DNA from 3 places in the Fodinicurvata sp. EGI_FJ10296 genome. Region 2 is predicted to be linked to each of the others. Evidence: riboswitches for the same ligand, from Rfam matches in the RefSeq annotation. Region 2 holds a riboswitch; each other region holds the start of a gene.

Region 1 (2,259 bases), on a different contig from region 2:
GCCCATACGCTCGAACAGCGCTTCCAATGCCGCCGGATCGGGATGGGCGAATTCAACGAATTCGAATCCGTCGGTGCCGGCGGGGTTCTCATCGTCGATCTTTGCCGGCGGGGCGTCGTGGGGAAACGGTCCCATGGCTCATATCTCCTGAAGGTAGAGGGAGCGCGCTCTAGCGCATTGGGAGCCATTATTGCGCATCACTGCCGCAATGTGTTTGCATACGGGGCCGCGAATAGCCGATCCTGTGCACGGATCATGCAGAAAAGGTGGCAAAGATGACGGACTCCAGGCCCCTCGATGACTTCGACCGTCGATTGCTCGCCTGCCTGCAGGCCGATGGGCGCCTGACCAATAACGAGTTGTCGGACCGGATCAATCTGTCGCCGTCGCAATGCTCGCGCCGGCGCTCGCGGCTGGAGGCCGACGGCTTCATCCTCGGCTATCACGCCCGGCTCGACCGGGCGAAGCTCGGCTATGGCATCGTCAATATCATCTCGGTGACGCTGGCGACCCACAACCGCGACAACGCCCGCCGGTTCGCGGACCTGGTGCGGGGATTGCCACAGGTTCTGGAAGCGCACGCCCTGACCGGCGAAATGGATTACTTTCTCAAGGTCGTGACGACCGACCTCAAGGGCCTTTCCGAATTCGTGAACGACATTCTGCTGCCGCACGAGTCGGTCCAGCACGTCAAGACCTCGATCGTGCTGGACTCGCTGAAGGAAGACGACGCCCTGCCACTATAGCGCCAGGGTCATACCTCGGTCGCGCGCCGTCCCTTTCCGACCGGTCGCTTTAGATCAGGACGCGCGGTCGTGATCGCGGGCGTCGTCATCATCATGACCGTGATCGACGTCCACCGCGACCCTCACGCTTCCGGCCTTCTCGAATTCCAGATCCATGTGGAAGTGATCGCCTTCAAGGAATGCCTGCTGGACATCGGGCAGCACGATGTGGACGCCGCCGGGCTCCAGCGTCAGGGTCTGGCCGGGGGCGATCTCCACGGCGGGGACATCGACGACCTGAAGCGCCCCGTCCTCACTCAGGACCGGCGCCCGGAATACACCTGCATCCGCGAAGTCGGTGCCGGCCGAAATCAGGCGGTCGGATTCCTCGCCATGATTGTCGATGGTGGTGAACACGGACATGGAATGGGCAGTTGCCGAGGTTTCCTGGGTCCAGGAATGGCTGACCGCCATCGCCCCGACTTCAACTGGCGTTTCGCCGTGATGGGCAATGGCCACGCCAGCCGCCATGAATGCCGCCAGCGATGCGGCCAGGAAAGTCTTCTTCATTATCGTCTCCCACGAATGCGAGGGAATGGTCCTCACGATTGAATCGGCCGACAGCATTGCTGGAGTACGCGAAGAGGGAGTCATCATACGGTCCTCCGGGCACACCCCGTCCCAGCCTGTCGGCCATGGTATTGGATGGCAGGTCTCCTGGCTCGCGGGTCCGAGACAATTATTCCGCCTTCCCGGGCATTGCCCAGTGGCATGTCGAGTCGAATGACCCGACTGCGAATACCGTCTATCCGCTTACAGTTGCGGGGGCAGCCCCGGCTTCAAACCGGGTTCCCTCTTAGCCCCGCCTACGGCGTTTGCCGTCGACGCGGACCATCCGGGTCGGACGCTATCACGACCGTTGAATCCGTGTCCACACGATCGGCGGTGCCCGGCGGCCCGGCGGCGAAAACGTCGATCAGCCGCTACGAGCCGGCCCGATCGGTCACCTGTTGTTTGCTATTCGCGATACGGCTCCACCGTCTGTTCGATCGCCCCGAAGATCGACCGTCCGTTGTCGTCCTTCATTTCGATGCGGACGGTGTCGCCAAAGCGCATGAACGGCGTCTTTGGCGCGCCGTCGCGGATGGTCTCGATCATGCGGATTTCCGCGATGCAGGAATACCCCGCCCCGCCGTCAGCCACCGGGCGGCCCGGCCCATCGCCTTCCTTGTTCGACACCGTCCCGGAGCCGATGATCGTACCGGCGGACAGCGGGCGAGTCCGCGCGGCATGGGCAATCAGGCGCGGAAAATCAAAGGTCATGTCGACGCCGGCATTCGCCCGGCCGAACGCGGCGCCGTTATAGCTGACGAGCAGCGGCAGATGGACCTTGCCGCCGTCCCAGGCATCGCCCAGTTCATCGGGCGTCACGGCGACCGGCGAGAACGCCGACGACGGCTTGGACTGGAAAAAGCCGAAACCCTTGGCCAGCTCGCCGGGAACGAGGGCCCTCAGCGACACGTCGTTGACCAGC
Region 2 (2,259 bases):
GTCGGTGGATGGCACTACCGCCAAGGGGCGTGTAGCCTCCTCCTTTATCGCCGTCGGCACAAAGCCCATCGGATTGACCTTCCTGATGCCCATTCAAATGACGACAAATCACCCTCGCTCCCCAAATATATATCTCATCAACGGAATACTTTCATCCCTGTTGCCTGGCCGATATTGCCCGGCCCACGCCTGAGCGGCGGCAGGAGCAGATCGCTGCTCAGGCCGATGCCGACCTGCAAAAATTGCAGGACCCAATGCTGGCCGACCTGAACGACGAATGAGGCAGGGGTGACCTCCGCAATGCACAGCTTCTCGGGCTTAGTCTGAGTCTGACTACGTGTTCCACAATTTATTGGCGAATAATACCCCGGCTTGGTAGCATTTTTGGCGGAACCGCAGCATGCGGTTCCGGGGTTTGAAAGCCCCTACTCCATAGGTTGGCGCCGCCTGTCTGGCGCCCTGAACCCTGGCCGTGGAACGGTTGACAGGCAATGGGGATCGTGTACCCACACTGATCTTGCTTGTGCTTTGTCATGTCTCCGGTCGGGGGGCCGTCTGCGTATGTCCAGGCGCCCCGGTAACGGGCGCTAAAGGCAGGCGGAGCCGCCTTGGAGTCGGCCTTTCAACCCCCCGACCATTATTGCTGCCTGCCGTCCCCTCGCCCCATGGCGTCGGAACGGCGGGCAGTCATCGAGAACGGGGGCACGAATGCCAGCACCACACCTGACGACGACACCGGCCGATTTCCTTCTTGCGCCCGAGAGCCCATGGCGCGGCACGCCGGTCGAACGCGAAATCCGCCGCGCCGTCGCCTATAACATGATCCGCTGTCGCCAGAAGCGTGGCTGGTCGATGCGCAAGATCTCCATCTGGCTGAATTCAACGCCGGAGCGCGTCGCCGCCCTCGAACTGGGGCACGAGACCGCGTCCGCCGCCGAATTGTTCTGTCTGGCCGGATTGTTCGATGTGACGCTGGAACGCATGGTCATGCCGACCGCCAGCCCGCCAGCCCCATCGGCCGAATTTCTCGCCGCCCCCAACCCGGTCCCCGACCCGGAGCATGAGGAACTGATCTTCGACGACCCCACCCTGCCCGATCTTCGGCAGCTTCTCGAAAGCAGGGGGCGATAGCCAAAGCGGGCGTCGTTCAATTCCGACTGAATCACCTCAAGCCAGCCCTGCACCACCGGGCTTTCCCTTGCAAATGACGGCCGTCCCTGCAAGGATCGGGCATCAGGATGGTGCCTGGCCCGAGCGACCGACGGGCCGGGAGAATAGGGAATGCGGTGCGGAGCATGATGGCTCCAATGCCGCGGCTGCCCCCGCAACTGTGGTCGGGAAGCCTCACCCCGCGGAACCACTGGCCATTGGCCGGGAAGGTCGGGGGAAAGGCGATGATCCGAGAGCCAGGAGACCTGCCATCCACCCCCATTTTGTCCGACCGTCGGGTGTGGCGGTGGAAGGATGTGACAATGATGGCGTCTCCGGCGTTTCGTTCCGGTGTCAATTCCGATCAGGCTTTTCGCGGCGCTCCGGCCTCGCGACGGGGATGGTGTCCGTCTGCTCATCGGCCGATGGAGTCGGCCGATGGCTGGCTGACCCGCGTGCGTCCGACCGCCGGTATCCTCAGCGCCGATCAGGCATTTTGGCTGGCCGATCAGGCCGCAAACGCCGGCAGTGGCGCGATGGATCTGACGCGCCGCGCCAATTTGCAAATCCGCGGTCTGGATCCGGCGGCCGCCGCTGATTTCGCCGACAGTCTGGTCGCCATGGGTCTGGCCGCGTCGTCACCGGCGGCCGAAGCCCGGCGCGTCGTTCTGGCCGCCGCACCCAGCGATCGCGACCCTGCGGCCGAAGCGGCGGTCCGCGCCCTCGCCACCGCGCTGGATGACGGGCTGCGCGCCCTGCCCGACACCCCGGCCCCCGACTTCAAGACACTGCCGGAGAAAGCCCTGATCGTCGTCAATGGCGGTGGCCGATTCGCCTTTTGCGAGCATTCCGCCGATCTGCGTCTGGACCCCGCCGGCACCGGCTGTCAGCGGCAATGGCGCTTGTCGGTCAACGGAACCCGCTCGACCGCGACGCCGGTCGCCATGCTTCCAGCCGATGACCACATCGCAGCCCGGGCGGCGCTGGACGTTCTGAGCCGCGCCCTGACCGCCATGCCCGCCGATAGCGGACGGGCCGGACTGCGCGCCGCCCTCGCGGCGCTGGCCGACGACATGCCCGCTTCCGCACTACCCCCCGGCTCAACCTTAC
Region 3 (2,259 bases), on a different contig from region 2:
ACCGTCTTGCCGGCGCCGTGGCCGCTGCCAGCGCGTTCGCGGGCGGCTTTGAGGCCGGCCTCGTCCAGCATGTCGGTCTTGGTCAGGACCAGCAGATCGGCGGCTTCGATCTGATGGGCGAGCAGATCTTCCAGCGCCGTCTCGTGATCGAGCATCGGATCGGCGGTGCGCTGGGCATCGACCGCCGAGGTATTCGACACGACACCGCCCGTCGACAGCGCCAGCCCGTCGAGCACCGCGATCACGCCGTCCAACTGCGCCCGGTTGCGGATCTCCGGCCAGCGGAAAGCCCGCACCAGCGGCTGCGGCAGCGCCAGGCCCGAGGTCTCGATGATGATGTGATCCGGGCGATCCTCGCGGTTGAGGATCTTGGTCATGGTCGGGACGAAATCCTCGCCGACCGTGCAGCAGATGCAGCCATTGGCCAGTTCGACGATGTCGTCGTCCTTGCAGTCCTCCAGACCGCAGCCTTTCAGGATCTCGCCGTCGATCGGCAGATCGCCGAACTCGTTGATGATCAGCGCGATGCGCCGGCCGTTGACCGATGTCAGCAGATCCCGGATCAGCGTCGTCTTGCCGGCACCCAGGAATCCGGTGATGACCGTGGTCGATATTTTCATGGCAGTTGGTTCCGTCAGGCTGATTTCAGGGAAAGGGGAAGACCGGCGGCGATAAAGGTGACCGTGTCGGCCACCGACGCAACGGCCTGATTGAGAATGCCGGCCTCGTCGCGAAACCGGCGGCCCAGAGGCGTTTCCGGCACGAGACCGAGACCGACCTCGTTGGCGACGAGGATGACGCTTGTGCCGTTTTCCGCCGCCGTTGCCAAAGTGGACAGCAGATCCGCGCGCGCCGTGTCGACCGGCCGGTCCGCCAGAATGACATTGGTCAGCCACAGCGTCAGGCAATCGACCAGAACGACCGCGTTCGACTGGGCGGCCACGGCGGCGGGAAGGTCGAGTGGGGCATCGATCGTCGCCCATTCCGGGCCGCGCCGGGAGCGATGGTCGTCGATGCGGGCGCGCATCTCGTCGTCGAACGCCTGGGCGGTGGCGATATAGACCGGCGGCACCGATCCGGCGGCGGCCAGATCGAGGCACAGGCGTTCACCATGGCGGCTTTTGCCCGACCGCGCACCGCCGAGGATCAGCGCCGTCGTTTGCCGCCATGGCTTGCCGTCAATATTGGGGTCCGGATTCGGGTTCATGCCGCGCCGCCTCGATCGCAATTAATCCGGACGGGCGTGCTGAGGGCGCCGGAACGCATGGCGCCGGATGTCGGCACCACGAATGGCCGACAGGCGAATGCCGTTCCGATGACCCCGCCGATACACCCCGCCCGGCCGGTCTCGTCTGTCGTGGCTGCGGCAGGTCTCCTGGCTCGCGATCGATAGCCCTTGGCCGTCCTTCCCGGCAAGAATGCCAGTGGACCTGCATGGCCGCGGCGATCGCTGACAGTTGCGGGGGCAGCCATGGACGCGATCCCCGGATTGGGTCGACCGTTCCATGTTCCCTTTTCATCCGGGGGCCGAACTCATGACCCACGGAACCGGCAGCACGTTCGGCCGCTACCCTATGCGCAAATTGCGTCGCGTCAAACCCCTAATGCGCCCCTGAAGCGCGCGGCCGTGCCATCGCTATGCTGGTGTGACGGCTTCGGCATCGGTCCATTCGTCGCCGAATACCTCGGGACGGTCGAAGGCTTGCAACTGCTCGTAATGCCAGTCGATGTCATCCCGATAAAAATGCGCGGCAATGCCCCGAGCCAGACGGGCGGCGCCGTCGCTTACGGCGGGGATATCGCCGCTGACCTTGCCGTGGGTCAGGGTCGAGGCATAGTTGAAGCAGTGAATGTCGCGCAGTTCCGGTGTCCGGCCCGCGTCCTTTTCCAGGAACTCGAACGCCGGTCCCAGATAGGGATAGCCGGCCAGATCGGACTGCTCCTCGCCGCGCTCGACATAGACATCGCGCCAAAGCTTGATGTTGCCGGACTGCGCCGACAGTTCCGGTCGCCGGTCGAGATCGATCGCGAATCCGGTACCGGCGATGATGAAATCGGCCGTCCACTGCCGATGCGGTGTCGTCACGCGGACCCGGCCGCCGTCGACGGGTTCGGCCGACAGGATCGGGCTGGCCAGATGGATATGGGCATGAGGGTGGCGGGTGACCCGCAATACGCTGGAACGCGGCGGCGGTACCTGCGATCGGTCGGCATAAGAAAGTATGCGCCAGCGCCAGGACTCCGGCAGATGCGGAAAGC

The links. A riboswitch is a leader RNA that binds a small molecule or an ion and turns the genes downstream of it on or off. The one in region 2 is predicted to bind cobalamin.
Region 1: it holds a riboswitch for cobalamin, as region 2 does, so the genes downstream of both, ABZ728_RS08360 (copper chaperone PCu(A)C) here and ABZ728_RS15970 (hypothetical protein) in region 2, are expected to answer to the same signal.
Region 3: it holds a riboswitch for cobalamin, as region 2 does, so the genes downstream of both, cobU (bifunctional adenosylcobinamide kinase/adenosylcobinamide-phosphate guanylyltransferase) here and ABZ728_RS15970 (hypothetical protein) in region 2, are expected to answer to the same signal.

The regions. Positions count from the first base shown of each region.
Region 1 covers NZ_JBFCVL010000003.1:467,665-469,923, forward strand. Annotated here, with positions in the region: gene hppD (4-hydroxyphenylpyruvate dioxygenase) at 1-135, opposite strand, end outside; gene ABZ728_RS08355 (Lrp/AsnC family transcriptional regulator) at 276-746, shown strand; gene ABZ728_RS08360 (copper chaperone PCu(A)C) at 801-1,295, opposite strand; cobalamin riboswitch at 1,415-1,636, opposite strand; gene ABZ728_RS08365 (fumarylacetoacetate hydrolase family protein) at 1,743-2,259, opposite strand, start outside.
Region 2 covers NZ_JBFCVL010000007.1:24,877-27,135, forward strand. Annotated here, with positions in the region: gene ABZ728_RS15960 (hypothetical protein) at 1-69, opposite strand, end outside; gene ABZ728_RS15965 (hypothetical protein) at 709-1,131, shown strand; cobalamin riboswitch at 1,223-1,438, shown strand; gene ABZ728_RS15970 (hypothetical protein) at 1,473-2,259, shown strand, end outside.
Region 3 covers NZ_JBFCVL010000006.1:6,688-8,946, forward strand. Annotated here, with positions in the region: gene cobW (cobalamin biosynthesis protein CobW) at 1-620, opposite strand, end outside; gene cobU (bifunctional adenosylcobinamide kinase/adenosylcobinamide-phosphate guanylyltransferase) at 635-1,207, opposite strand; cobalamin riboswitch at 1,348-1,547, opposite strand; gene ABZ728_RS13830 (NAD(P)/FAD-dependent oxidoreductase) at 1,637-2,259, opposite strand, start outside.